DNA from 2 places in the Mesorhizobium sp. M1D.F.Ca.ET.043.01.1.1 genome. Region 2 is predicted to be linked to the other one. Evidence: riboswitches for the same ligand, from Rfam matches in the RefSeq annotation. Region 2 holds a riboswitch; the other holds the start of a gene.
What was found. A riboswitch is a leader RNA that binds a small molecule or an ion and turns the genes downstream of it on or off. The one in region 2 is predicted to bind fluoride.
Positions count from the first base shown of each region.

Region 1 (14,930 bases), 770 kb from region 2:
TCCCGAGAATATAAACAAGATACTCACATTTATTTCCAGCGCAAACGGAGCCGGACGGATGAGTGCCAGGATGTTGCTGAAGGGTCTGCTTGCCTACCAGGCCTGGGCCAATGACGAACTCTTGGAGAAGCTCGCCGGTCTTGACCCGCGCCGCAACGCGAGGGAACGCCATGCCGCGCTGAGGCTGATGAACCATAGCCATGTCGTGTCGCGGATATTTGCGGCGCATCTCACAGGCGTCGCGCATGGCTACCGGAGCGACAACACAGACGAGACGCCGGCGCCGGCCGAGCTTTGCACCGCCATGGCGGAATGCGACCGCTGGTATCTCGACTATGTCGAAACCGTTTCGGAGCAACGGCTTGCGGAGCCGGTCGCCTTCACCTTCACCGACGGCGACAGAGGCTGCATGACGAGGCAGGAGATGCTGTCCCATGTCGTCCTGCACGGCAGTTATCATCGCGGTGAGGTCGGCCGCATGCTTGCCGGTATCGCAGTCTCGCCGCCTTGGGACACCTATGCAGTGCACCTGCATCGGGCCGAGCCGTCGCGTCGCCTGCGCAGTGAGCCGGAGCCGCTCGACGCCTGACGCGGCAATTGCCAGAATGCGAGCAATAAGCTCATCTTTGAGTCGGCAAGCTTTGCCAGGGAGCTGGCTCGCTTCTGTTTCCTCCTGACCTGTAGATCTTTAAAATGGACAAGATGAAACTGTCGCTGCGCCGCTGCTTCTCCATTGTGAGCAGCATGCTCACATTCTGCTGTTCGCGCAGCACCAAGGATGTCTGGATGATCGGGCGATAGAAAGCGTCAGGAATTCTCGGAGACCCAATTTCACTTCGATCGGCAAAGATTCGCTGTCGTTTTTTGCGTCATTACCCTTGTCAGCACGTCTTGTGTAACCAAAATTCAATAACTGAAACTCATTGTGTTGCTTCGCTGGCTAGATAGCCGCGAGTCAGATATGCATGAGCACGCCGGGTCACTCACGACCTTCGGCAAAACGCAAGGGGCATCGCATGGCAAAGACGACAACCAAGGCGCCGGCGGCGAAAGCGCCGGCAAAGAAAGCGGCACCGAAGGCTGCCGCGAAACCCGCAGCAGTGAAGAAGGCAGCGCCGAAGGCAGCCGCCAAGGCTCCGGCGAAGGCCGCGGCGAAGCCCGCCGCCAAGAAGCCGGCCGTCAAGGCAGCAGCCAAGCCCGCCGCAAAGGCAGCGGCGAAGCCTGCCGCCAAGGCAGCGGCGAAGCCTGCCGCCAAGGCAGCAGCGAAGCCTGCCGCCAAGGCAGCAGCGAAGCCTGCCGCCAAGAAGCCGGCAGCGAAGGCTGCGGCCAAGCCCGCCGCCAAGGCGCCGATGAAAGCGGCAGCCGCCAAGTCGACGGCAGCCGTGAAGAAGGCCGCGCCTGCCAAGAAGGCGCCGGCCAAGAAGTAATCGCGTAGCTCCGCTCGCGACACGGAAAGGGTGGGGGCGGACGCCGTCGGCGTCCCTCTCGCCAGTTCGGCGTCACAGCGGGCGAAGCGGATCGGCGAACGCCTTTCCTGAAGCTCCCGGAAATTTGCCGCCCGGCAAACTTCCGGGAGCTTTTTTGTTGCCCGGCTTCCTTTGTTGTCGGAGCATTGGCTACCCGGTTTCACGGTGCTGGCCGTTGCTCTGACGGGAGCATTCGGTCAACAGTGCGCGCAGAAAACTGGGAAACCGATCATGCCGAAGCTGCTCTACGCCTCCTCCTCTCCCTACAGTTCGAAGGTCCGCATGGCCGCCGCCTATGCCGGCATCGCCATCGACCTCGTGCCGGTCAAGACGGAGGACAAGCCGGCGGAATTGATATCGGCCAATCCGCTCGGCAAGATCCCGGTCCTGGTGCTTGAGGACGGCCGCACCATCCATGACAGCCGGGCGATCACCCAGCATCTTAACCGGCTGTCGAAGAACGCGCTGTTCCCGCGCAATTCCGACAAGCGGCTCGAGGCCGAAGTGCTGGAGGCGCTGGCCGACGGCATCTGCGACTGCGCGCTGTCGATGGTCTATGAGCGGCGCACGCGCCCGGACACGATGGTCTATCAGCCCTGGCTCGACCGGCAGTGGACGAAGATCACCGCCGCGCTCGATCTCCTCAACGCCAACCCGCCGAAGCTGCCCAAGAAGATCACCGCCGGCCAGATGGCGTTGCGCGCTACCCTTGGCTATCTCGCCTTGCGCTTTGGCGGCCAGTGGGAGAGGGGCCGCGGCCGGCTTACCCGCTGGGCCGCGCGCTTCGACGAGAAGTTCCCCGAGTTGAAGGGATGCGTGCCGGGGTGAAGGCGCCTCTCCTTCTCCCCTTGTGGGAGAAGGTGGATCGGCGCGATAGCGCCGAGACGGATGAGGGGTGCTGGAGAGAATGAGGCGTGTTAAAAGTGGAAAGGTTTTGATCGCTACCTCGTCAAGGTAGAGATCCGTCCAACACCCCTCATCCGACCGAGCTTCGCTCGGCCACCTTCTCCCACAAGGGGAGAAGGGAGGGGCAAAACGCGGAGGGCTGAGCATGGCGAAGTCGGTCACCAAAATCAGCGCCGTCGACCCCATGGTCGAGCGCCTGCGCGCGCTTCTCGGTCAACGCGCCTTCACCGAACAAAAGATGTTCGGCGGCACCTGCTTCATGCTCAACGGCAACATGCTGATCGGCACCTCGAAGCGCGGGCTCTTGGTGCGTGTCGGCAAGGAGGCGCACGCGGCCGCCGCCGCGCAGCCCCATGCGCGGCCGATGGAAATGGGCGGGCGCTCGATGGAAGGCTATGTCCATGTCGCGCCGGAAGGCACGGCCACCAATGCCGACCTCGCCGGCTGGCTCGACCGCGCGCTGGCCTTCGTCGAAACACTGCCGCCGAAAGACAAGTCCGCCGAGGTCGCAAAGAAGCGCGTGTAAGGGGATCGCGCATTCTATGCAGTCTATCTTGTGCCGCATCGGCCGATGTCGGACCGGCTCGGCAACGGGAGGGAGCCATGGCAGTTCTAGCGGGGCATTGCATGTGCGGTGCGGTCACCTGGACATATTCCGGGGAGATCACACGCAATCTGGTCTGCTACTGTGCCGATTGCCAGCGCGCCACCTCTTCTCCCTTCACCGCATTCCTGGGCATGAAGCCACAGCAACTGAACTGGGCCGGCGGCATCCGGCACTATGAAAGCAGTCCGAACACCTTTCGCGGTTTCTGCCCGTCCTGCGGCACGAGGCTCTATTTCCGCTCCGACAGATGGCCTCACGAGATTCACGTTCACGCCGCCACCATGACCAACCCCGAGGACTACCGGCCCGATGCGCAGGTCCTCATCCGCTCGCGGATGGAATGGCTGGACCGGCTGCCGTCGATTCCCGCCCATGACGGTTTCCAGCAACAGCCGTCGGTTCACCCGCCTGTCGAGACATGTTGAGCTCCAGAAGCACCGTCCACAGCCAACAAAAAAAGCCGGGCGCGAGGCCCGGCTTTTTTCGTGTCGTGGCTTGGACGACTTAGAACTTCATACCGACGCCGAAAGTGACGCGGTTGTCCTTCGACTTGACGTTGCCGAGGGCGCCGAAATCCTTGTCGCCGTAGTCGGTGTAGCGGTACTCGACGCGGCCGAACACGTTGTCCGTGATCTTGATGTCGGTGCCGACGCCGGCGGTCCAGCCCAGCATCGCCTTGCTCTCGTCGGTCGAGGTGACGCTGTCCGTGATCTTCTGGTTCTTGGCGGCGAGACCGCCGGTGCCATAGAGCAGGATTTCCGGGGTCACCGAATAGCCGAGACGGGCACGCAGCGAGCCCTCGAGGCCGCCCTTGGCATTGATGCCGGCGCTGTCGCCCTTGACGCCATTGTAGCCGAGATCGGCTTCAGCACCGTAGACGAAGTTCTCCTGCTGCCACTGGTAGCCGCCGAAGACGCCGCCGATGAAGCCCTTGGTCTTCACGTTGACGCCGGCGTCGCGGGCATCGGCATGGCCGCTGAAGCCGTAGCCGAGGCTGATACCGGCATAGGGGCCGGCCCACGAGGCGACGGGGAGTTCGGCGACCGGCGCGGGGGCCGGCGGCTCTTCCGAGACCACGTCTGCGGCATAGGCGGTACCGCCGAGGGCGAAGAGCCCGAGCGCAACCGCCAGCGGCCGCGCAAACTTGAGATTGGCTTGCATTGTTGTTTACTCCTTAAGCCACAAGACACGAGGCTTTTTATGTTCATGAATGCCCCGGCCCGTCCGGGGGGATAAACGGGTCTGGCGTTCAACGGTTCCAAATGTCGTGCTGAAATGCGGCTGAAGCTAACCTGAACTTGGGTCATTCCCCGGCACCAATGAGGCTGAAAGGTGACGTTGCATCTTCGCAACAGCGAATGTCAGCAGGCTAATTATGTTGCGCTGCACACCGCTTGGTTCAAGGGGTCCAGCAGCATATATAGATTTATGACGGACCCGAATCCGGGCCGGGCGAGAGCGTGTATCGGCCGCTTCGCCACATTCCCGCCCCAGGTGGAAATGGTGTTTAACACCTTGCTCCGTCATATTGTGCCGGCTTCCCGGAATCGTGAAGCCGATTGAGGATTGACAACATGAGACAAGCCGCTGGCGTGGCGCTGGTGACGGGCGGAGCGAAAAGGATCGGCAAGGCGATCGTCGAGGATCTGGCCGCGCACGGTTTTGCCGTCGCCATCCACGCAAACCGTTCGGGCGACGAAGCCGAGGCCTTGGCCGGCCGCATCAGGGGCGAGGGCGGCCGCGCCGCCGTGGTTGCGGCCGACCTCACCGACATGGACGCCGTCGGCGATCTCGTCGGCCGCTCCGAGGCTGCCCTCGGCCCGGTCACGCTGCTCGTCAACAACGCCTCGCAGTTCGTCGACGACCGGGTCGAGGATTTCGACTGGCAGGCCTGGGACCGTCACTTCGCCGTCCATGTGAAGGCGCCGGCGCTCTTGGCGCAGAACTTTGCCCGCGCCTTGCCGGAAGGCGCCGACGGCCTGATCGTCAACATCATCGACCAGCGTGTCTGGCGGCCGACGCCGCGCTATTTCTCCTATGCGCTGTCGAAATCGGCCTTGTGGACGCAGACGCAAATGCTGGCGCAGGCGCTGGGGCCGCGCATTCGCGTCAACGCCATCGGCCCTGGCCCGACGCTCAAGAACAAGCGCCAGGACGACGACGATTTCGGCAAGCAGGTCGAGGGCCTGATCCTGAAGCGCGGTCCGCAATTGCCGGAATTCGGCGCCACCATCCGCTACCTCTGGGAGGCGCGCTCCGTCACCGGCCAGATGATCGCGCTCGACGGCGGTCAGCATCTTGCATGGCAGACGCCCGATGTGACAGGCATGGTGGAATGAGTCCTGCCCAAAAACATAAGCGAAACGGCGCCGCCGACGATCTGCCCCCCGATGTCGACCCCGAGATCGATATCGAGGACGAGGCGGCGGAGGAGATCGTCGAGCCGGAGGCGGTTCCCGCCGGTCCCGATGTCGCCTTCACGGCGATAGACTGGACGCCGCATGCCGGCGACGCCGACGGCATGGTCGGCGCCGAGGTGATCCAGACCTTCGTCAAGCGGCTGCCCAATCAGCCGGGCGTCTACCGCATGATGAATGCCGCCGGCGACGTGCTCTATGTCGGCAAGGCGCGCAGCCTGAAGAAGCGCGTCACCAACTACGCGCAGGGGCGTTTCCACACCGCCCGCATCGGCCGCATGGTGCGCGAGACGGCGACGATGGAGTTCGTCGTCACCCGCACCGAGATCGAGGCGCTGCTGCTCGAGGCCAACCTCATCAAGCGTCTGCGGCCCCGCTTCAACGTGCTGATGCGGGACGACAAGTCGTTCCCCTACATCCTGCTCACCGGCGACCACGTCTCGCCCGGCATCTACAAGCATCGCGGCGCGCGCTCGCGCAAGGGCGACTATTTCGGCCCCTTCGCGTCGGCCGGCGCGGTCGGGCGCACAATCAATTCGCTGCAGCGCGCCTTCCTGCTTCGAAGCTGCACGGATTCCTTCTACGAGAACCGCACGCGGCCCTGCCTGCTTTACCAGATCAAGCGCTGCGCCGGACCTTGCACCGGCGAGATTTCGCATCAGGGCTATGGCGAGCTGGTTGCCGAGGCGAAGGACTTTCTCTCCGGCCGCAGCCAGAAGGTGAAGACCGAGATCTCGGCCGCCATGCAGCAGGCCTCGCAAGAGCTCGATTTCGAGCGCGCCGCCATCTATCGCGACCGCCTCGCGGCGCTCTCGCATGTGCAGGCGCATCAGGGCATCAACCCGCAAACGGTCGAGGAGGCGGACGTCTTCGCCATCCACCAGGAAGGCGGCCAGACCTGCATCCAGGTGTTTTTCTTCCGCACCGGCCAGAACTGGGGCAACCGCGCCTATTTCCCCAAGGCCGATCCGGCGCTCGAGCCGGCCGAGGTGCTGGGCTCGTTCCTGGCGCAGTTCTACGACGACAAATTGCCCGCGCGGACGCTCCTCCTTTCCCACGCGGTACAGGAGCAGGAGCTGCTCGCCGAGGCGCTCTCCACCCGCGCCGGCCGCAGGATAGCGATCTCGGTGCCGCAGCGCGGCGAGAAGAAGGATCTGACCGACCACGCGCTGCAGAACGCGCGCGAGGCGCTCGGCCGCAGGCTGGCGGAAACCTCCACCCAGGCGCGGCTGCTGCAAGGTTTTGCCGAGACCTTCGGCCTCGCAAAGCAGCCCGTGCGCATCGAGGTCTACGACAACTCGCACATCATGGGCACAAATGCGGTCGGCGCGATGGTCGTCGCCGGGCCGGAAGGTTTCGTGAAGAACCAGTACCGGAAATTCAACATCCGCTCGACCGAGATCACGCCGGGCGACGATTTCGGCATGATGCGCGAGGTGATGGAGCGGCGCTTCTCGCGGCTGCTCAGGGAGCACGGCGATGCCAAGTCTTCAGGCGGGGCGGGCCCGGAAGCCGAGGACGATGCGGCCGAGGATCTCGTCGAGGGAAACGGCAGCTTCCCGGCCTGGCCCGACGTCATCCTGATCGACGGCGGCCAGGGCCAGATGACGGCGGTGCGCAAGATCCTGTCCGATCTCGGCATCGAGGATCGCGTCGTGGCCATCGGCATCGCCAAGGGACCGGACCGCGACGCCGGGCGCGAGCGCTTCTTCGTCAAGGGCCGGGATTCTTTCATGCTGCCGGTGCGCGATCCGGTGCTCTATTTCGTCCAGCGCCTGCGCGACGAGGTGCACCGCTTCGCCATCGGCTCGCACCGGGCGCGGCGCAAGAAGGAGATGGTGAAAAGCCCGCTCGACGAGATCGCCGGCATCGGTCCCGGCCGCAAGCGGGCGCTGCTGCTTGCTTTCGGCACAGCCAAGGCGGTCAGCCGCGCCGCGGTCGAGGACCTGGTCAAGGTCGACGGCATTTCCGAGCATGTGGCGAAGCTGGTCTACAACCATTTCCATGACAGCTGACCATTCTTGCGCCAATTTTCAGGCGACCAATCGAATCTCGCCTGTTGACCCGCCACATTGGCTTCTGATTTGAGTACGCAGGCGGAGAAGAGTTCCCGATCAGACATGGCCCAGCGCGCTTTCAACCTGCCGAATATCCTCACCTACGCCCGCATCGTAGCGGTGCCGCTGGTGGTGCTGTGCTTTTTCCTCGAAGGCCATCTGAAGTCGTCCGACTTCGCCCGCTGGTCGGCACTGGCGATCTTCCTGCTCGCCTCCATCACCGACTATTTCGACGGTTACTTCGCGCGCGCCTGGCAGCAGACGTCCAACATCGGCAAGATGCTCGACCCGATCGCCGACAAGCTTCTGGTCGCCACCTGTCTGCTCCTGCTCGCCGCCGACACCGACCGGCATGCCGGCATTGCCGGCTGGTCGCTCTGGGCGGCGATCATCATCCTGTGCCGCGAGATCCTGGTTTCGGGCCTGCGCGAATATCTGGCGGCGCTGAAAGTGTCGGTGCCGGTGACGCAGCTCGCCAAGTGGAAGACCACCATCCAGATGGTCGCCATCGCCTTCCTGCTCGTCGGCCCGGCCGGCGACAAGATCTTCCCGCTGACCACCCAGATCGGCCTGGTGCTGTTGTGGATCGCGGCGCTCGTGACCCTCTACACCGGCTACGACTATTTCCGCGCCGGTCTGAAGCACATCATGGACGAGTGAGATGTCAACGAAACTTATCTATTTCGCCTGGGTGCGCGAGCGGATCGGCAAGCCGGAAGAGCATGTCGAGCTGCCGGCCGGCATCGAGACGGTAGCCGACCTTTTGCGCTGGCTGAAGTCGCGCGGCGAGGAATACGAAAACGCGCTGCAATATCCGGACGTCATCCGCGTCGCCATCAACCAGGAACATGTCGGCCACCGCGAGAAAATCGCGGGCGCGCGCGAGATCGCGCTGTTTCCGCCGATGACCGGGGGCTGAGATGGCGAGCGCCGTCGTGCCGGCCATCCGCGTCCAGCGCGAGGATTTCGACATTGCCGCCGAGATCGCCGCCTTGACGAGGGGCCGCGCCGACATCGGCGCCGTGGTCACCTTCTCGGGGCTGTGCCGCGACGAGCGGGGCGCGCTTGCGGCGCTTGAGCTTGAGCACTATCCCGGCATGGCCGAGGCCGAGATCGGCCGCATCGCCGCAGAAGCCATCGAGTGCTGGCCGCTGCAGGGGCTCACCGTCATCCACCGCCACGGCAAGATCGCGCCAGGCGAGAACATCGTGTTGGTCGTTGCAGCCTCCGCCCACCGCCGGGCGGCCTTCGAGGCGGCGAATTTCCTGATGGACTACCTGAAGTCGCGCGCACCATTCTGGAAGAAGGAGCACCGCGCCGATGGCTCCGAGGGCGGCTGGGTCGAGGCCAAGGAGGCCGACGACGAGGCCGCCGGCCGCTGGAAAAAATCGGATGGATAAACTTCGGGCGAGGTACCGGGAAGCCCAAAGTCGACCGCGCACGGCCTCAGAGGCAGCCGAATGTCTTCGAAATCCAGCAAATGGCTGTCCGTAGCATCTGCGCTCGATAAGGCGCCACGCAAACTCGTGCTCTGCCCGTCCTGCCAGACAGCGACTCTCGTCGTACATGATGTACCTTTTGGCGACGAAGGCAGGTTCGAGCGCTGGGTTCATTGTCCTCTATGCGAGGACGGCACGCAGATCTTATATGGCCCACAAAATTCAAATTGATCCACTGCTGGCTGCGGCCATTGATTGACCGCAATCCTTCCTGAACCTGCAATCGGTTTGATTTGCTTTGCGGAGCAGGGTCATGCTGGACAGGATCGCGGAGTTCTTCATCTTCGGCCTGGTGCCGCTGGTCGTCGGCGTGCTCGCCGTGCCGGAAATCTCCGGCGCCGCGGAGAAGACATTGACGGGCGAGGTGACCTATCGCGAGCGCATCGCGCTGCCGCCCGATGCCGAGCTTTCGGTCGAGCTCGCCGACGTGTCGCTTGCCGATGCGCCGGCGACGATCATCGTTCACCGCAAGATCGTGCCGGCCGGCCAGCTGCCGACCAAGTTCGAGTTCGGCTTCGATCCCACGGCGGTCAAGCCCGGCAGGACCTATGCGCTGCAGGCCCGCATCACCGTCGAAGGCCGGCTGCTGTTCGTCACCGACACCCGCCACCGGGTCGATCCGCTGGACGGTAAGCCGCAGACCGTCGTGATGAAGATGGTGGCGCCCGCCACCGAGCCGGATGCCGCGGCGCTCTATGGCCAGAGCTGGCTCATAGAATATATCGACGGCGTCGGTGTGATTGCCGACCCGCAGGCGACGTTCCGCGTCAGCGAAGCCGGAAAGGCCGGCGGCAAGGGCCCGTGCAACAGCTACTTCGCCAACGCCAAGGTCGACGGCGAGAAGATCGAAATCAGCAACATCGGCTCGACCAAGATGGCCTGCGCGCCGGATGTGATGGCGCAGGAGAAGGCGCTGTTCGACGCGCTCGGCAAGGCTGCGTCATACCATGTCGACGCCGGCAAGCTCGTCATCGCCGACAAGGACGACCGCGTGATCCTGCGCTTCAACGCCGCGAGCTGAGGTCTCGACAAAGGGTGCTACACGCCGGGGCGGCGCGAAGGATCGCAAGCTGGGTCTTTCCTTGCACGCCACGACAATATCCCACGACTGCCGGAATAATCCGGGCGCCCGAGGCGTTACCTTTTCAGTAAGGCGGGCAGGCAAAAGGGCTGTTTCCAAAAACATCCCTTCACTGAAGCCGCCAGACCGAATGCGCGGCTCGATCTGGCCACTCAAAAGGAGACCAGACATGAAAAAGCACGCGCTCATCCTTGCCACTGGTGCGTCGCTCCTCGCCTTCGCCGGCATTGCGAAGGCGGACGATCACCTGTTCAATGCCACACAGCATGGCCTCAGCCTCGACAGTCAGCCCTACCAGACCAACAAGGCCGGCCACAGCGGCGATCTTGCGCCTGGGCAGGGCAGTCCGTTCACCGGCGAAGAGACGAAGACGCCGGCCACCGACACGGATGCAGCCAACCTCAACGCGAATGTGAAAGAGCGTCAACCGAAATAAAGTCAGCCCGCCGTGAGGGCGGCGGGTTTTCTCACCGCAGAGCGTGTCGCCATCATCAGCTAGCGCGGGGCAGTTCCAGGCATCGAACAGTCGAATGCGGGGGAGCCCGGTGTTGTGTAGGAAGCGAGACTGGGTCGTGAGGGCAGGCCGGCGATTTCTAGAAGCAGCTTTCGCCGGATCGCCACCTCGAACATGGCGAGATCGTCGATTCCGATCACAAATGCGTCCAGCCCGCCGATGACGCAACGCTCATAGTACAAGGAAAGATATCGTCGGCCAAAGGATTGAAAGCCGTTGGAGCCACTATGCGGAAGCGATACCGGCAGGCCGTTGATGGTGATTCCCGAGCTTGTCAGCATGTCGCGTATCGGTTCGACCGGCAGGCCGGCATTGTTCGGGCCATCGCCTGATATGTCGACGACCCGGCGCTCGCCATCCGCCTGATTGTGCGCCAACAGACCGGCCGCTGCCAGCAACCCACCGGAAATGGACGTACCCGCTTCCGCGACGATTGGTTTCGTCGAGAGGGCTTCGGCCAAGCGCTTTGCATCGTCGGCACTGCTGACAATCGTCCACGGCAGCACGACGCGTTGATATGCTGGCCCGGCCCACTCAAGGTAAGAGACAGCAATCGCGCCGCGAGCGCCTGATCCGATTGCTCGTGCGAGGTCTGGGTGGCGGAAGGCACTGACATAACCGTCGCGCTGGACCTGCTGCTCGGCGCGAGTCATCGAGGATGAGACATCGACCGCGAGGACCAGTTCGAGGTCGACGCTGGGCTTTCGCAGGCTACCGGCCGCTGTCGGAGAACAGGGGCCGCTGGCGAGGAGCGTCAGTATCAACAAATATGATGTTGCCGGCCCCGATTGTTTTGGAAGGACGGGCCTGTTTCGCCACCCCAACATTGCTGCCATCCGGCATAGCCCGGCGCGCGGCCGCGGTTTCGAGAGTTCAAGGGGACTCTGGGCTGGCAGATCGTGGCACGCTTCACCCGAACGGGTGAGGGCTGTTCAGTACCGCGAAGGCGCGCGTAGGCGCGACAGTAGCGCCGTGAGCTCGGCCTGGCGATGCGTTCCGGTCTTGGCGAGAATCGCGCGGAGTTGAGTTCGCGCCGTTTCGCGGCCGATCGCCAGCCGCGCGCTCGCCGCGTCGATGCCGCCGCCAGTGGCAAGGCTGGAGGCCAGCCGCGCTTCGGCCGCGGTCAGCTGGAAAGCCAGGCCAAGCAACCGTTCCGACGGGATCTTTTCGCTGACGAGATCGGTGAAGCTAAGCAGGAAGTCACCACCGTTGAACAGATCGCGCACGAATGACGTCATCGGCACGATCTCGGCCAGAAGCCAGAACAATCCGTCACGGGTGACGACCTCCGGCTCCGCCAGAAACGTTTCGTCTCGCGCGCTTGTGGCGGCCATATGGATCATCCGCTGAAGACGTGAATCGCTCTCGCGATCCGTCGCGTGGATGCGGCTGTGTCGGACCATAAGGCCAGAGCCGAACAAGGCGTCCGCGTGCTTGTTGCAACGTCTGAGACCGCCGCGGCTATCGAGCAGCGCTGCCGCACAATTGAACTGGTCGAGCATGGTCAATGTCGGGTCAAGCGAAACATCCCAGATCTTCTCGGCCAGACTGACGATGCGGGCTAGGTCCGGCGCCACGCGCAGAAAATGCTCGGCTTCCGACATTTCAAAGGGGCCGCCCTTTGTGGCATCGCGGTACATCGACAGGACCCATTTGCGTCGCTTGACCGGGAAAACCACGGCGGCCCACAACTCGCGATGCCCCGGACGGGCTATCTCCTGATAGTAAGGCAGGAGCCTTCGTTCCTCCGGCGTGGAGATTTCGTCTTCGACTGTGAAGCAGGGTGCCGATTTCGGCAGCAGCGGCTCCCTTTCCGGATGCGGGTCGGGCGCGTCTCGAGCGTTCTCGACCCAGAGTTCCGTGAATTCAGCGTGTTCCAGCGAGTCCGGCGTCGGTCTGGTTCGCTTGCTTTGATCGCTGCGGAACGGATGCGTGTTGTCGTGGGTGCGGACAGCGCAACTCGTCACGCCCAGGCAATCAGCCAAGTTTTGCAGGGCCACCGGCCACCGTCCGAATTCGAAGGCGGCATCGTAGCAATCTTCGATCGCGGATGCGATTCCCCGGCTGGCAGCCATTCGAATTGGCCTTCGTCGATAGTGGGCCACCGCTGGTCAATTTATCACAACTCGCGGGGTTCGAAAAATCGCAAGCAAGGCGGATTTGCGAACGGGAATTGGAATGTGGGTTTCGGGAGGAAACACCGTTTTTCCTTTGATCTCGATTGAGGGCCGCTGGCGGGCGGCAAGGCAAGTCTAGTCGGGCCACCCAATTGACCAGGTTTGTGAAAACACATAGTTTTCGCCGACAGAAAAATGGGGATGGGGTTCCCCCGAAACCGCCCTTTTGGGCTGATGACTCCTGCCAGGCGTGCTTTCGCGCGGCAGGATTTGTTTTTCCGCTCGCATCATGCCTGTTTTGGTGAGGTGATTCCTGTGTGGAATCGCATTGGAAAGGCATGAAGCGATGACCCTTGCGGCTTGCGCCCTGGTCCTGATCGGGGGCTTCTTCGGCGGTATTTGCCGCTTCTTCCTGTCGGGCCTGGTTGGCCGCAGCGTCGGCGAGACCTTTCCCTGGGGCACGCTGGCGGTCAACGTCTCCGGCGCGCTGGCCATCGGCGCCTTCGCCGGCGCGGCGCGGTCGGTCGGCGGCATCTTTTCCGCCGAGCTGGTGCGCGACCTGATCGTGGTCGGCCTGTTCGGCGGCTATACCACGGTATCGTCCTTCTGCCTGCAGACGCTGAACCTGGCGCTCGACGGCGAGCGGCGGCTCGCTGCCTTCAACGCCGTCGCCTCGGCGGCGCTCTGCGTGCTTGCCGTTGCGCTCGGCTTCTGGGCCGTCGTGGCAGGGTAGGACGCCGGTGTCCGGAAACGATAGACAGACGACCCTGCGGCTTTATCTGGCGGTCGGCTGCGGCGCGGCAGTCGGCTCGCTGGCGCGCTTCCTGTGCGGCTACGTCATCGTCTCGCTGCTGGGCTGGAGCGCCCTTCTTGCAACGGCTTTCGTCAACGTCGTCGGCTCCTGGGTCATCATGTTCTTCGCCACGCTGACCCGGCCGGACGGGCGCCTGATGGTCGGGCCCGCCGGCCGTCAGTTCGTCACGAGCGGCGTCTGCGGCGGCCTCACCACCTTCTCGGCCATGAGCCTCGACACCTTCATCCTGCTTTTCGAGGGCGACCTTGGCCTCGCCGCGACCTATCTTGCCAGCGTGCTCGTGCTGTCGCTGGCGTCCGCCTGGCTTGGCTACGCAATGGCGACCAGGATCAATCGATAATCAGGGAGGAGAACATGGAACTTCCCAGCCAATGCGTGCTGCTCAGGATCTTCTTCGGCGAGGACGACAAGGCGGCCGACGGCAAGCCGCTGCATGAGGCGATCGTCATCAAGGCACGCGAGACCGGCATGGCGGGCGCGACTGTGCTCAGGGGACCGCTCGGCTTCGGCCGCTCGAGCGTGCTCCACACCGCCAAGATCCTGCGGCTGTCGCAGGACCTGCCCATCGTCGTCGAGATCGTCGACGCGCCGGAGAAGATCGATGCGCTGATCCCTCAGATCAAGGCGCTGACCAGCAGCTGCCTGATCACCAGGGAGAAGGTCGAGGTGATCCGCTACGGCGACGGGGATTGAACCCGACCGTTCGATCAGCCATGGCGAAGACGACGGCTTATCGAGTCTTCGTCGAAAATGCCCGCGGAAAAGAGCTTCATGGCTTCGATCGCCAGCTCGGAGGCTTCGGGGCTGCCGCGGGTGATGCCCCGCTCGTCGCAGACCTGGTCATAGATACGCTTCAACAGGACGAGATCGTCCGGATAGGCAACGCCGCTTTTGGAAACATGGGATTTGATCATGCTTCCCTCCCTTTTCACGGGCGGAAGCGTGGTGGTCGCTCACAGCCGGCGACGCCCTTGCAACTTGTCGCCGATGCCATGGAGCTAGCGCGCGCTTCGCGTTTGTCCATCGCGGAATGAAGAAAGGGCGGCGTCGGTCGAGCGGCGCCGCCCTTATTCTCAGTCAAACGGCCAAGGCTCAGCCGACGATTTCGGTGTCCGAGAACCAGTAGCGGATCTCCTGCGCGGCGGTTTCCGGCGCGTCCGAGCCGTGCACCGAATTTTCGCCGATCGACAGCGCATGCACCTTGCGGATGGTGCCCTCGGCGGCGTTGGCCGGGTTGGTGGCGCCCATCACTTCGCGGTTCTTGGCAATGGCGTTCTCGCCTTCCAGCACCTGCACGACGGTCGGGCCCGACGACATGAACTCGACCAGCTCGCCGAAGAACGGACGATCCTTGTGGACGGCGTAGAAGCCCTCGGCCTCGCGGCGGCTCATCCACACGCGGCGCGACGCGATGACGCGCAAGCCCGCGTCCTCCAGCATCCTGGTGATGGC
Region 1 is NZ_CP034444.1:925,970-940,899, reverse strand. It holds gene EJ067_RS04930 (DinB family protein) at 59-589, shown strand; gene EJ067_RS04925 (histone) at 1,017-1,427, shown strand; gene EJ067_RS04920 (glutathione S-transferase) at 1,698-2,294, shown strand; gene EJ067_RS04915 (TfoX/Sxy family protein) at 2,518-2,898, shown strand; gene EJ067_RS04910 (GFA family protein) at 3,000-3,404, shown strand; gene EJ067_RS04905 (outer membrane protein) at 3,484-4,140, opposite strand; gene EJ067_RS04900 (SDR family oxidoreductase) at 4,554-5,318, shown strand; gene uvrC (excinuclease ABC subunit UvrC) at 5,315-7,411, shown strand; gene pgsA (CDP-diacylglycerol--glycerol-3-phosphate 3-phosphatidyltransferase) at 7,517-8,113, shown strand; gene moaD (molybdopterin converting factor subunit 1) at 8,115-8,372, shown strand; gene EJ067_RS04880 (molybdenum cofactor biosynthesis protein MoaE) at 8,374-8,853, shown strand; gene EJ067_RS04875 (YbaY family lipoprotein) at 9,206-9,973, shown strand; gene EJ067_RS04870 (hypothetical protein) at 10,203-10,469, shown strand; gene EJ067_RS04865 (DUF1194 domain-containing protein) at 10,529-11,314, opposite strand; gene EJ067_RS04860 (helix-turn-helix transcriptional regulator) at 11,480-12,547, opposite strand; fluoride riboswitch at 12,853-12,915, shown strand; gene crcB (fluoride efflux transporter CrcB) at 13,011-13,397, shown strand; gene crcB (fluoride efflux transporter CrcB) at 13,405-13,818, shown strand; gene EJ067_RS04845 (DUF190 domain-containing protein) at 13,833-14,171, shown strand; gene EJ067_RS04840 (hypothetical protein) at 14,186-14,392, opposite strand; gene ndk (nucleoside-diphosphate kinase) at 14,571-14,930, opposite strand, start outside.
Region 1: linked by a shared signal. The riboswitch ahead of crcB (fluoride efflux transporter CrcB) and the one ahead of EJ067_RS08470 (cation:proton antiporter) in region 2 are both predicted to bind fluoride.

Region 2 (14,930 bases):
TAGTTGGCGCGACAGATAAGTGTCGTTGCCTGCCGTTCCTGGGTCACCAATCCGGTCAGCACCAGGCGATGCAAATGATGCGAGAGCGTCGAAGCGGCAATACCCAGCGTCTCTTGAAGACTTCCCACCGGCCTACCCGCCTCGCCGGTTCGGACGAGCAAGCGATAGAGCTTGAGCCTCGTCGGATTTCCAAGCGCTTCGAGTTGTTTTGCTGCTTGTTCGAGTTTCATGGAAATAGGCATAGGCATTTACCGGCCAAGCCGTCAAGGCAATTTCGAATATTGTGGAAATATGGGCAGCGAATTCGCCTACAGTCAACGTATGGCAGGTCGAACGTGATATAGATGCTCTGAAGATGGAGGCATGTCGCCGATCCCGGGCATGGGTTCTGGCGGCGAGTGAGCATGGCAAGCGAAGGCGAAACCATTGTCCTGGGCATTCCCATTCCGTCCAGCGATCCGGTGTTTCTCGCTGTCGTGGGCGTCCATGTCCTCTTCGGGCTTGCCGCCGTGATCACCGGGGCTGGCGCGATGCTCGCTCAAAAGGGACGCGGACGGCATTCCACGTTCGGAATCCTCTACTTCTGGTGCCTGTTGGGCGTGTTCGTCACCATGAGCGTCCTATCGCTCATGCGCTGGGCGGAAAGCTCCCACCTGTTCACGTTAGGGAGTATTTCCTTCGTATCCGCCTGTTTCGGACGCACCGCCGCCCGGCGACGCTGGCGTCAGTGGCCCAGGCTGCACCTCACCGGCATGGGTCTGTCCTACATCGTGATGCTCACCGCATTTTACGTCGACAAAGGCAAGAACCTGCCGCTTTGGAAGGAGCTTCCGGCCATTGCATTTTGGATTCTGCCCGCCGCGTTCGGAATGCCGATAATCCTCCGCGCCTTATTTCGACACCCGGTGGTCCTGGACCTCGATCGCTCGCGAGCGGCAACCGACAGATGGGCAAATCCAGATTGAGAGGCGAGCGCCTCCCGCAGGCTTCCAACTGCCTGCCCCCTCACCGGCCCTTACGAGCATACGCGAGAGGCCGAACGGCCGGAACAAGGGCAGCGCCCGCTGACTGCTGCAACAAATAGCCCCTCTGTCCAATCCTGCGTCAAGACCGCTTGCCAGTCCAGCACCGCCTGGGGGCTTGCGGTTGGCCAGCGCAAGGCTGAGGCCCCTGGGGCTGTTGCTGGCCACCGCGCGCTCGATGACGCACGCGACGAAGGCAGATATCACCTCATTCCCGGCTGGTTCCGTACTGTAGCACCTGGACCTTCTCCAGAGTCACCAGACCGCTCGGCATGATGCCCTCCAGTGCCGGCAGAAAGGCGTTGATCTTTTCCTCGCTGTCGACGATCTCGACGACGAGAGGCAAATCCAGCGACAGCCTGAGGATCTTGGCAGTGTGCAGCCGGCTGGAATGGCCGAACCCCAGTCCGCCGCGCAGCACCGTCGCGCCGGCAAGGTGCATCTCGCGAGCCTTGAGAACGATCGACTCATAGAGGGGATGGTCGGGACCTCGGTCGTCTTCACCGATGAAGATGCGGAGAAGCACGGCTTGTCGTGGTATATGCATGGTCATATTCCTCCCAAGCGGGTGTGGCACGCGGCGTCATCGCTTCGGCTTAGTCGTGGTTGACACCGCTGACTTCGTTGCGCGCCGTTCCTTCAAATATTCTATTGTACAGGTCCTGGCCGAAGCTCGTTTGCAGGGGTGCAGACTCTTTCAATTTGAAGGTTCTTTCCCCGTCCTCTCGCCTCTCGGCGCGCAGAAACATCGCGCTCCGCAGACTGCGTTCGTATAGGCCGTGGGCGAACTCGAAGAGATGGGTTACGAAGTATACCTTCATCCCGGTTTCGGTCATGGCCTCGACAATCTGTCTCGCGATCTCGGAGCCCTCGCGCTCGTTTGTTGCTGCAAATGACTCATTGAACAGCACCATGGAACCAGAGCCCAGGTGATCGACAATCTCGCTCATCCGGCCGAGTTCCTCGTCCAGCTTGCCGCTCTTCATCGTGGCGTCTTCCTCGCGCTTGAAGTGCGTGAATACGCCGTGAGCCACGTCCACAGGGAATCTGGCCGCCGCCACGAACATGCCGGCCTGCATCATCAACTGAGCCAGGCCGAGGGCGCGAAGGAAGATTGATTTGCCCCCCTTGTTGGCGCCGGTAATAACGACAAGGTTCTTGCCGTCGGCATGAAGATCGTTGCCGATCACCGGCTGCCCAACATTGAGGGCCAGGCAGACGTCATAGAGCTGCTCGGCAGACTGTCGCTCTCGGCCGATGCCGGACGGGATCGGAAAGCAGACGGGCTCGCTGATTCCGGCCAGGCGCTCATGGAGGTTGAGACATCCGATGTAGAATGCCAGCTCCGTGCGCATCTGGGTGAAGAAGCTCAAAATGTGGTCGTTCGACTGCGCGAGCGCATTGGCGACGAGATTCACACCCGGTCCTGCAGCTCCGACAGCGCCCTTGCGCCCTGCTCGTCACGCGGATGGAGATGATACGCGAGGACCGGCGGTCCCTTCACAAAAAGGCGCCTCCACCAACTCCGGTCGATGTCGAGAGGCTTGCGGAGCACGTAGTTGCCGCCCTTGTTCCCGGCCTGCAGCTCGGCGCTCATCAGCACGCCGTCGTTCAGCTTCAACTGCCGGAGATGATACTGGATTTCGACGAAGTGTCGGCGTCGAGTTCAGTGCAGATCATGGCAAAAAAGCCCTGGAACCCGGCGGATTTGAAGCCGGAAGCCTGCTTCTCGGCGATCGTCCTCAACTTGCGCAGGCGCGACACGAACATTGTCAGCACCTCGACCGAACGGCGCAGGACGGTATCGGGATATCCCATTAGGAGGCCCCAGTGGTTCTTCTTCTCGCTTTCGATCGTCTCCACGGCGAGAGCGTAGAGTTCGAGCGCCAGCTCCGAATGGCTCAGGCAATCCCGCAGGACTTCCTGCCGGAACAGGATCGCCTCCTCGTCCTCCAGGGAGGCTAGAATGACCTTTCGCGCGACATCGAGGAGGAATTCGTCCTGGCCTGCCATCGCCTTGAACAGAGTGTCGAGCTCGAGGTCCTGCACAAGCGGCCCTGCTTGCCAGGGCAGCGCCTCTTCCCGGGCGAAGTCTCTGTCCCTGAAAAGGAGAAAAGGCTTCATGACGCAAGCCTGTGTTTCAGTTCTTCATAGGTGAGGCGATGCTGGCGGGCGATCGCCATGGCGTGGGACAGCCCGTCGGCGGGTCGTCGCACGATCTTGAAGGTTCGCCGGGCTGGAACCTTCGGATCGACAGTGCTGACCATGCTCACCGTCTTCTCGTTGAGCTTGCTCAGTTCGTCGACGAACGTGACGCACACGGCCAGAAGGTCGAGCCCGGAAAGCTCTTCCATGACCTTCCGGCCGAGGAACAATGCATCATGCAGCGTCGTGGAGGTGAATATCTCGTTCATGATGACGATGCTGTCGGGCGTTGCCTGACCGAGTATGTCGTGGATGCGCAGAAGGTCGTCTTCGAGCTTGCCGTGCAGCGACCGGGTGTCCTCTTCCTTTTCGAAATGGCTGAACAGCCGATCGAACAACAAGAGACGGGCGCTTTTGCCAGGCACCGGGCATCCGAGGCTCGCCAGGTAGTGCATTTGGCCGAAGGCGCGAGCAAAGGTCGTCTTGCCACCCTGGTTCGGCCCTGTCACCACGATAATGCGCTCGGGGCCCTTCAGATGAAAATCGTTGGTGATCACGACCGCTTTCTCAGAATGCAGCTTCTGCGCAAGAGCGAGATCGAAGCCGCCGGCGCTGCTGATATCTTTGCCGCCGCTCAGCATCTCAGGATAACAAAAATCGAGCCCATCACGACGTAGCGGTGCGATGTATTCCAGAAAGGCGAGATAGAATTCCACCTGACGATCGAAGGCACTGATCTTCGGGTCGACAAAGGTCCCGCTTGCCTCGCAGAAGGCGTGAAGCGCCTGGAAGACTTCCGGAAAAAGCTGCGCCACCATGCCCAAGCACGGCCGCCTCGATATGGTTCATCTCGAAGAAATCGGAGAATTTGGCGAGATAGCTCTGTACGGCGCCGCGTTTGAATTTGTCGAAGGTCTTTTCGACCTCCGCGCTGTAATCCATTTCCATCTCCGGTTTGCGCACCCTGATGCGGCTGCCTTTGATGTGAAGGCAGTAGCGGATGTTGGAGAGCTCGTCCTTGATCCGCACCGCCTCCCGACGAAGCGACTGGAAATGGTTCGAGTTGGTGTGCTGGGCCACGAAATCCCGGAACGCGATCAACCCGCGTGACCGCAACCGCGTGCGGGAGAAATCGCCTCCGAGATCCGTCACGGCGTCGCAATAGGCCGTAACGGCATCGAGAACCACCCGCTCCTTTTGGTGGAGATAGTGGAGCTTGGCCGCCTTCGCGAGGGTCTCACGCATTTCGCGCATCCGCTGCGCAATCGCCTAACCGCCTGGTTCACGGCGTCGTCTTCAAGGTCGCGGAATACCTCATGCCGGTAGCAAACGGCGCCTACCATGCGCGCCGGAGCATGGAAGAACGGGATCAGATTGTATTCGCTCCGGCCGGCGGTAACGGCGGCGACGATCTGGTCGAGATTGAGATCGACGAAGCAGGCCGGTTCGGCGTCGATTTCCTCTGGCGTGCCGCCGAGGATGCTTTCCGTAAGCCCAGGTTCTGGATGCAGCGCCACCCTTTGCTCGTCCGGCTGCAAGGCGCTCTTCGGACTTGCGCCGTCGGCAGCCGCGTCTCGCTCATACGCTATCACGGAACCTTTGGGCATGGCTCCCTCATTTGACGACCAGCACATGGCAGGGTGCAAGCTCGACCAGGCGGTCCGTCGTGCTGCCGATCAGCCGATTGTAGAGGGCGGAATGGCCCATATAGCCGATCACGAGCAGGTCGAAGCCACCACGTTCGATGAAGTCGATGATGCAGGGAACGGCGTGACCGGCGACGACATGGGTCTCGAGCTTCACCTGCGCGGCCTTGGCCTGAAATTGCGCCTGTGCGATCACCTTCTGGTACCGCTGATCTTCATCGAGCCTGTCCTCGACGACTTCGTCGATCGTCGCCGGCATACGCGGCATCTCCTCTACCGAGATCATGGCAAGCTTGGCCTTGAGCCTGTGAGCCAGCTTCAGGGCGACGGCGAGTGCCTTGGCGGCTCCGTCGGAGCCGTCGTTGGCTATGAGGATGTTGCCGTACATGTCAGGCCTCCTCCTCTGCCGGCCTCGCCGAACGAGCGGCGTTTTCGACCGGCTTGAAGTCCGGCTGGAACCAGCGCTGGGCTATGATTGTCGGCACCAGCGCGCTGCCGATTACGGCCGTCACCAGGATCGTATATTGCTGCTGGTCGATGATGTGATTGGTGAGGCCAAAGAGCGCCGAGATCGTGCCGAAGGTCAGCCCGGTCGACATCAGCAGAGTGGTGTACATGCCTTCCCGCGCTTCGAAACGAAACGCCTTGGTAAGCGGCAGGATGCCGACGAATTTGGTGGCCATCTTGATCGCGAGGAAGACCGCGATCAGGCCGGCGGCCGAAAGAACGGCATGGAAATCGACCAGCGATCCGGCCTTCAGGAAATAGAAAGGCGTCAGGATCGTGAAGGCGATGATGCGCATCCGGTGGGGAAGCTCCGGGTCGGCGAGGAAGGCCGGTGCCAGCGCCATGCCGACGAGATAGGCCGGAAGCACGGCCTCGCTGCCGGCAACCGAAGCGAGGCCGCCGAGGCCGAGTAGGACCAGGGAAATGAACTTCGTTTCCGGTTCGCTGACGCGGTGACCCACCCTTGCAAAAAACCACGGCGCGAAGCGTGGCAGCATCCAGAGCGCCACCGCCGTCACGGCGCCGAACAGCGCCAGCCAATAGTCGAAATGCGCAAAGACGACGCCGAGGGCGAGCACGGTGCCGAGATCGTTTATGAAGCAGGCGGCAAGAATGATCTTGCCCATCTCCGTCTTGTTGAAGCCGGTCTCGACCATGACAGCGTAGACGACGGCAACAGAGGTTGTCGAAAGCGATATCCCGGCGATCTGGGCTTGCGGCCAGGGCCAGCCGATGGCGTAGTGGGCATAGAGCAAGACGCCGATATAGGGCGCCAGAAAACCGACGACGCCGATCGACATGCTCGATTTGAAGTGCTTGCGCACCACGGTGGGGTCGATTTCGGTGCCGGCCAGGAAAGTCAGCAGGATCGCCCCGAACCCGGCCAGAAAGTTCACCCATTCGGTGAGGTGCAGACCGATGGTGTTGCCGGCCACAGCCCCGACGATGATCTCCACAAGGGCGACCGACATCGCCACCCTGATCGAAATAACCGAAGCCAAAAGAGCAAGTCCTAACCAGACCGCAGAGACCAGCCAGACATTCTCCATCGCGCTCTCCTCTTCCAGCCCGGCGGGCCGGCAGCGTTGGTAGCATGGTGGTGACGGGCAACAAAAAAACCCGCCTCGCGGCGGGCCGATCTCCTGACTCGACTCCCACCGCGCGTTTCCACTCGGCAGGAGTCATTAGCCTTTCAAGGCGGTTTTGGGGGACTCCATCCCCTTCCAAACAACATAGGAAGTCGAGCCGGAACTCGGCAAGGGCGACTTCGCGGCTTTCGCATCGGGGCACCTTGCACAATTGAAATGTTACGGCCGTTACAATATGATGATTGACATGGTAACTCGCCCATGGCTACTGCTGACCTACAAGGTCCCGCCCGAGCCCGCCGCCAGGCGCATCGCGCTTTGGCGGCGCCTGAAGGGGATGGGGGCGGTCTATTTGCAGAATGGCGTTTGCCTGCTGCCCAAGAGCGATGACCATGTCCGTCGTCTGAAGATGCTGGAAAACGAGGTCGCCGGGATGGGCGGCGAATCCGTGATCCTGGAGACCGTCGCCCTCGATCGCGCGCAGGAGGAGAAGGTCATTGCCCGTTTCAAGGCCGACCGGGACGAGGCATACCGCGAGTTCATCGACAAATGCGCGGACTTCGAGGGCGAGATCGCAAAAGAGCGGGCGGCCAACCACTTCACCTACGCCGAGTTGGAAGAGAACGACGTCGACTTGAAGAAACTGCAGGGCTGGCTCGAGAAAATCCGCAAGCTGGACTTCTACAATGCGGCGCTGGCCGTGGAGGCCGAAGAGCGCCTTCACGCCTGTGAAGCGCTGCTGGACGCTTATGCCAAACAGGTGTTCGACGCTCATGACGAGAACCGCTGAAGATCAGGCGAAAGAGGCGGCAGCAGCCGGCAATGCCGAGGGGCTCCGTTCGCACTGGCGCGATGTGCCGACCGGCGTGTGGGCCTTGGGCTTTGTCTCGATGCTGATGGACATCTCGTCGGAAATGATTCACGCCCTGCTGCCGGTCTATATGGTGACGGTGCTTGGCACGTCCGCTCTGACCGTCGGCATGATCGAGGGCATCGCCGAGGCGACTGCGTCGGTGACGAAGGTTTTTTCGGGCGCATTGAGTGACTGGCTGGGCAAGCGGAAATGGCTGGCGGCGTTCGGCTATGGCCTTGCGGCATTCACCAAGCCGATCTTCCCGCTCGCGCCGACAGTCGGATGGCTGGTGGCGGCCCGTTTCATTGATCGGGTCGGCAAAGGCATTCGCGGAGCGCCCCGCGACGCCCTGGTTGCCGACATCAGTCCGCCCCACCTCCGTGGCGCCAGCTTTGGCCTGCGGCAGTCGCTAGACACGGTCGGCGCCTTCCTCGGCCCTCTCATCGCAATCGGCCTGATGTGGCTCACGGCCAATCATTTCCGGACGGTGTTCTGGATCGCAGTGCTTCCTGCCTTTCTGTCGTTCGCGCTCATCACCATAGCTGTGCACGAGCCGGAGCGGCCCTCGAATCTTCGGCGCGTGAAGCTGCCGCTGCACCGGAGCGAGCTTGGACGCCTCGGGGCGACATATTGGGGGATCGTGGTCGTCGCCACCGTGTTCACATTGGCCCGCTTCAGCGAAGCGTTCCTTGTGCTGAAAGCACAGGCAATCGGGCTGCCCCTCATGCTGGTGCCTGCCGTGATGGTCGTAATGAACGTCGCCTACGCGCTGTCGGCATACCCTGTCGGGGTACTTTCCGACAGGACTGATCGGGTAACAATCCTGATCGCGGGCTTGCTGCTGCTTGCTGCCGCCGACCTTGCCCTGGTCCTCGCGCCGGGTCTTTTGGGCCTCGGCATCGGGGTGGTGCTGTGGGGCTTACACATGGGTTTCACCCAGGGCTTGCTCGCTACCCTGATTGCTGATGCAGCGCCCGCGGAGCTACGCGGCACGGCCTTCGGAATGTTCAACCTGGCTACAGGTGTCGCACTGCTGGCAGCGAGCATGATCGCCGGAGGCCTGTGGGACGCGGTGGGTCCTGCCGGTACTTTCCTTGCCGGTGCCGGGTTCTCCGCGCTCACGCTGATTGGTCCGTTGGGATTGCGAACACGGCTGGCCTCTTCGGGGCGCTGAGCTGCGCGCAAAGGCGCGGAGCCGGCCGGCGTTAGATCCCTGTGATGTCGGCATCGGAGCAACAACGATCTCCCGTGCGTTCGCGTGCTGCCGACGGTGTCTGCTTTGGGCGACGGCAGAGTTGAACTCTGGGGACGGTACTGGCCCATTCTGGCCAATAGCGATCTGCTTAGTCGATGGCGGCTTTTGACCCTCTCGCGAAGTTTCCGCTGCGCAGCGGATGGCCGACTTGGGTCATCAGTTCCGGTTCCGGAAGGAAATTCTTGCGCCGCCACTTCCAGACATTTCTGGTCCTATTAAGTGGACCTTCAGGCTGAGGCCGAATCGACCCTCCTCGGACCCGTTTTCACGCGTCCATGATGGCTTTTGGTGTATTATTGTACTTTCATACAGGAGGGGGACGTGGACATCGCCACCTGGCTTCGCGGTATCGGCCTGGGACAATACGAGAAGGCCTTTCGCGACAACGATATTAGTGGAGAGGTTCTTGCCCACCTGAGGGCCGAGGATCTGACGGGACTCGGCGTGACCTCCGTCGGTCACCGGCGCAAGCTGCTCGATGCGATTGCCTCACTGGCCCTAGTTTCGAGGTCGGCGCCCATTGGCGCATCCGCATCGCTGAAGACGGCGCTGCCTTTATCTGCCCCTACAGAGGCGGAGCGGCGGCAGCTCACGGTGATGTTCGTCGACCTCGTCGGGTCGACCGAGCTAAGCCGACAGCTCGACCCCGAAGAACTGCGGGCGGTGATGCGGCGTTACCGAAGCGCGGTAACCGAAGAAGTGGACCGTTTCGGAGGGCACGTCGCCAAGTTCTTGGGCGATGGCATTCTTGCATATTTTGGCTGGCCGAAGGCACAGGAGGACGCGGCTGAACGGGCGGTCAAGGCTGCCCTTCGCATTGTGGCAGCAGCCGGTGGAATCAAGACGCAAGAGGTTCCTCACCTTCGTGCACGCATCGGTATTGCCACAGGGTTGGTGGTCATCGGAAGTCTAGGGGAAGGGGAGGCAGAGCGCCCGGACGAGATCGTCGGGGAGACGCCGAACCTCGCAGCACGGCTGCAGCAGGCGGCAGGACCGGACCAGGTTGTGATTTCCGAAACCACCCGGCACCTCGTCGGAGGGATTTTCGACCTGGAGGACCTGGGAAGGCTGCCGATCAAGGGGATAGGCCCCTCGGTAGCCCTCTGGCGGGTCCACGGCATCGGGCGCAGTGAAAGTCGGTTCGAGAGACTTCACGGCACGATGCTCACGCCGTTCGTCGGCCGAGGCCGCGAGATTGATCTGCTGCTCGAGCGCTGGGGGCGGGTCAGGCGAACGATGGGCCAGGTTGTCCTCGTAACCGGGGAACCCGGGATCGGAAAATCGAGACTGGTGCGCTTTTTCGGGGATCGACTGAGAGGGGACCGGCTCCAGGCAATCCATTTCGACGCCTCGCCGTACTACACGAACTCGGCGCTACGGCCCGTCATCTCGGAAATCCGGCGCTCTGCGGAGTTTGCAAACATTGACCCGGACAAAACACCGTTCAGGAAGCTCGAGCTTCTTCTGGGAAGGGCTTTGTCCGATACCACCGGCGCCATCCCTGTCATCGCCGATCTGCTCGGCGCTCGAACCGGCGAGCAGCATTCGTTACGTGATCTGACCCCTCAGCAGAGGAAGACCATAACGTTTGCAGCGCTGCTGAACTGGGTTGAGGAGCTCGCGACGCGGCATCCGCTGCTCATGGTCGTTGAGGACGCACAATGGCTCGACCCGACGACGCTGGAACTGGTCGATCGGATCAACGATCGGATCGCCCAATTGCCCGTGCTGCTGCTCGTCACTTTTCGGCCGGAGTTCAAGCCGACCTGGAGCGGCGCACACGTTGACTGGATCGTGCTCGAACGGCTCGATCCGATTGAGGCGGCCGCAGTAGCCGAGGCCGTTGCGGGCAAGCGTCTTCCGCAGGAAGTCTTGAACGAGATCGTCGCGCACACCGACGGCGTTCCGCTGTTCATCGAGGAATTGACCAAGGCGATGCGCGATCTCAACGTCCTTGTCGACGCAGGAGATCACTTCGACCTTTTGGGATCTCTGCCTGCAGTCACGGTTCCCGTGACACTTCAGGACGCGCTGATGGCTCGGCTCGACAGCCTGCCGCCCTCCGCAAGGCATGCCGCGCAAGTCGGTGCCGTGATTGGGCGGGAGTTCGATCGTGCGCTGCTGGCGAGCGTGAGCGACATGCCTGCCGGTGAATTGGAGACGGCGCTCTCGGAACTGATCGGAGCCGAGCTAATCTTGAGCGGCGGCACCACGGCCAGCCCGGCAAATATCTTCAAGCACGCTCTCATTCAGGACGCCGCCTACGAATCGCTCCTCAAAAGGCGCCGCCGGGAACTGCACGGCGCGATTGCCGACGCGCTGGTCAACAGATTCAAGGACACGGCCACAGCTCATCCCGAACTCGTCGCCGGCCACTACGGCAGGGCCGGGCTCGTCGAACAGGCAGTGCCATATTATCAGGCTGCGGCACGCACGGCGATCATGCGCTCGGCGACAAGAGAAGCGTTGGGCCAGCTCAATACCGGTCTCTCGCTTCTCGAAACGCTGCCGGAAGGCTTGGAGCGCAACCGACTTGAACTCGGGCTCCGCCTTGCGCTCGGCGATGCGCTCCGGGCGGCTAGAGGCACGGCGGCGGTCGAAACGGGCACCGCTTATGCTCGCGCCCGATTCTTGGCCGGGCAAACGGGAGCGGAGCACGAGAACCTCCGGGCCTGCTATGGCGAGTTTCTCTGTTACTACAATCGCGCGGAGCTCGATCGCGCGCGCGAAGTCGAAAACGAGCTGATGCGCGCGGCGGCGCGCGCATACGGCGAGGGTGGCCCAATCGGAGCGGACGCAGCCGGATTCGTTGCCCTTTGGATGGGCGATTTTGCCACCGCACGCTCTTTCCTGGAACAGCGGGTCTCGACGAAAGCACCTGTCCTGGACCCTCTGCTCGGTGCGGACATCGCCGACGCCGGACCGAACCTCTACCTTGCCCGGACGCTGCTCATTCTGGGCTACCCCGAGCAGGGGTACCGGCGGTGTCGGCAGGGTCTGGAAACTGCGGAGAAAACGCGCCAGCCCTTCGCGATCGCGTTGGCTCTCGCCAACACGTGCGTCTACTACCACTTGTGCAAAGACTGGCTCGCCCTTCGGCGCGACAGCGAGCGCCTGATTGCTCTCGCGTCCGAAAAGGCCATGCCTGCAATGTTGAACAAGGGACGGGGCTTTCGAGCTGCCGCACTCATCGCTGAAGGAAATGCAACCGACGGCCTCGAGACCCTCAAATCCTGCTACGAGCACGACGTGAACGCCGGTTACCTGGTGATGATGCCGTACTACGGGTCTATTCTGGCTGAGGCTTACCTTAGTAGTGGCAACGTTGAAGATGCGCGACGCGTGCTCGACGACGCGTTCGAGCGTGCGACTTCGACCGGCGAGCGTTGGTTTGATGCCGAGCTGTACCGACTGAAAGGGGAGTTTGCTTTGCGCGAGCCTGGTCGCGACGGCGACTTGGCTGTGGAATCTTTCGGCAAATCGGTAGAGACTGCCGGGGCGCAGGCCGCCAAATGGTGGGAGTTGCGAACTGCGACGCAACTCGCACGCCTGTGGGCAGAGCGAGGCGCCGGGGAGAAAGCCCACGATTTTCTGACAAACGTTCGCGACTGGTTCACCGAGGGTTTTGAAACTGCCGACGTCAGAGAGGCCGAGGCCCTGCTCAGCGAGCTGGAGCGTGCTACGCTATATGGCTCGCCCTCGGCTCGGCGTGAATAGCCTTGGCCGTTTGTTGGTGGAAGGGGCAGCGCGTTCAACGAACGCGGTGGCGCCAATTGCAGTCATTCCAGTCTTTCACGATCGAGAAAAAACGAATTGCCCAGATTCGCTTCTGCGTAAAGCGGTCGCTTGGTGCCGACCTTCTTTCCGACGTTCCAAGCTACGCGCTCGCGTCTAGCATCATCGAATTGAGAATGGCGCATGTGAGTTCTCCTCGGCCGGGATTAGCCGAAGTATAAAGGTGCAGGGCATTCGCCGCTTGGGGGCGGTAAGCGGACTGGCGGGTTTTGGCGTCGGAAGAACGATAGCGGACGCAACTGTCAGAAGGACTGATGCCTTGGCCTGACCCACCCCGGACGTTGAGTTGACCCAAGGCAACAGTTGGAAACTGGCGCCGGGAACGGTCCTTTGGTTGCCGCTATCTAATGAAGATTTCCGGAATGGGGACTTCAAATCAGCAGCGTCCGAGGATATCGACCTTGATGGGTTGGTCGAAGACGAACGAACCCTCACTATTACGGTGCGCCGCTGCAAGTACGTCTGCTATTAGGGCGGATTTGTCTTTCTCCACAATGTCGCGTCGCGATAGATCGACAGCTACGACGCGATCCAAAAAGTCTTCCACTGTTCGAAAGACTTCTCGACGAACATAGTTCAGCGTGGTCATCCGGATGAGCATTCCAGAGAGTATGGCTGTTTCGATTGCGCGTTGTGCCGCTTGCCGGACAACGGTCTCGTCTTCGATCAAGAGAAGGGCGGAGAAGAAGTTGCCGGTGGGCAACGGCTCGATGATGATCACAACGCCGTCTGGCCTAACAACACGGCCAGCTTCGCGAAGCGCTGCCTGCATCGCCATTTCGGGAACGTGGTGGAGCGCGTTGATCATCACGGCAATGTCGAATGTCGCCTCGTCAAAAGGAAGCGCCTCGGCAACACCTTTGAGGAAGCTGACCTGCGGAACAGCAGCGGTGGCAGCCCGTATAGCGTCCACTCCCGGATCGAGAGCGGTTACATATGCGCCCTCAGCAGCAAGTTGCCTCGCAAAACTGCCGGTGCCGCAGCCGATATCTAGAATCCTAAGCCCAACGATCGATGGCCGCACCGATCTGATCACTGCCAACGGACCGTCTATACGTTGCACTGCTCGTTCCCTTGACCGGCGACCGCGGCCAAGCTAGCGGCGCGTTCGTCTGCTTCCTCCTGAGGTCGACTCACCTTTGTTGCGATGTGGCTCACCAGATGGTCCGCCTCCTCTGCAACGGCCGGAATGGTGCCTGATTTCCGCGTCACCGCAAAATCGAGGCCGGCGAAATAGAGCCCGGGAATGGTGCCTATACCGTCCTCGTGCTTCGGCTGGCCGGCCTCATCGAGGGTCCCGGGAATCTTCACCCATGAAAAGTCGCCCGAGAATCCGGTGCACCAGATGATCGAGGAGATGCCGCTTGCGGCCAAGTCGATCGATCGGATTGGCGGGCTCGGCACGCTCGACGCAACCGTTTCGGCAGGATCATCCTCAGCCGGCGGCGCATCGATGCCGGCGCGCTCGATGTACTCGTCGATCAACCGCTTCGCGTAGGCCGAGGCTTCGTCTGCGAAGCGCATGTGGTCGTCGACGTCGTCACCGAAGGCCAGGCTGCCATTCACGATGCCATTGAAACGGCCGAGCAATACGACCCCTTGGGCGCTAAGCGACTGCAGGCTGATTGTGTGGGTCGCGCCGAGCAGCGGGCGCGGCGGCGGCCTGCCGCCGTTTTCCAGGATGAGCTGACGGAGCGGCACGTCGGCAAAGCCGGAGATGGTGAGCCAGTTGAACGAGTCGCCACCCCGGTAGCGGCGCATTAGGCGGCCAGTGCGGCTCGTCGCCAGAAATACCCGACGTCCGGCTTGCACCAGATCCTCGGCGATCTGGCCACCCGATTGACCACTCCCGACGACCAGCACGGCGCCCTCAACAAGCTCGGCCGGATTGCGGTAGGCTGAGGAATCGACCTGGCGAACAATGGTCGGCAGGTCTGACCACCAGGATGGCCGGACCTGGCGGCACTGGTTGCCCGTTGCAATCACGATCGAATGGGCCAGAAGCGTCTCGCAATCCGTCGTGACCCGGTAGGTGCCGTTCTCGGAATCCAGCCGCTCAACCGCCACCCTGGTGCGCACCGGCAAGTGGTACCGGTCAACATAGCCTTCCAGATAGGCGACGAATTCGTGGTGCGTTATCGCGCCCCAGGGGTCCGGCCCGTCGTAGGAGTCGCCGGGCAGCATGGTGCGTATGTTCGTCGAGTTCAGACGGAAGGAGTCCCAGCGCTGAGTTCGCCACGTCTCGCCTATGCAGCCTCGCTCGAGAACCTGGTGCGTGCAGCCACGTTGTTGCAGGAAATAGCTGACGCCAAGCCCGGCCGAGCCAGCGCCTATGACGACCGCATCAAGAATCCCTCTCATGTTCCCCCGCCAAAATCGTGCCGCCGACAACGACTGCATGTGAGGGCGAACGACACCAGGCTCACCCTGCAAATGCAGCAGCATACTGCAAAGTGCTGTTTCCGGAAATTCCAAAGGACGAAAGCCACCCCGAATCCAAGCGCCCCCTGCCAGTCTCTTCTAATTACGAATATCGTCTGCAAACGGGTGAAACCGGTCATTCACGGGTGCGGTGCCAATGACTGATCTTAAGGCGCAAAGCCGCCTTGTCGCTTTCGG
Region 2 is NZ_CP034444.1:1,700,249-1,715,178, forward strand. It holds gene EJ067_RS08440 (metalloregulator ArsR/SmtB family transcription factor) at 1-230, opposite strand, end outside; gene EJ067_RS08445 (DUF2306 domain-containing protein) at 405-965, shown strand; gene EJ067_RS08450 (DUF190 domain-containing protein) at 1,231-1,569, opposite strand; gene EJ067_RS34890 (hypothetical protein) at 1,619-2,440, opposite strand; gene EJ067_RS34895 (hypothetical protein) at 2,437-2,643, opposite strand; gene EJ067_RS34900 (hypothetical protein) at 2,640-3,146, opposite strand; gene EJ067_RS34905 (hypothetical protein) at 3,143-3,985, opposite strand; gene EJ067_RS34910 (hypothetical protein) at 3,984-4,277, shown strand; gene EJ067_RS34915 (hypothetical protein) at 4,484-4,789, shown strand; gene EJ067_RS08465 (universal stress protein) at 4,782-5,201, opposite strand; gene EJ067_RS08470 (cation:proton antiporter) at 5,203-6,369, opposite strand; fluoride riboswitch at 6,489-6,550, opposite strand; gene EJ067_RS08475 (Chromate resistance protein ChrB) at 6,656-7,198, shown strand; gene EJ067_RS08480 (MFS transporter) at 7,182-8,435, shown strand; gene EJ067_RS08485 (adenylate/guanylate cyclase domain-containing protein) at 8,838-12,233, shown strand; gene EJ067_RS34490 (hypothetical protein) at 12,296-12,436, opposite strand; gene EJ067_RS08490 (class I SAM-dependent methyltransferase) at 12,688-13,374, opposite strand; gene EJ067_RS08495 (NAD(P)/FAD-dependent oxidoreductase) at 13,362-14,756, opposite strand.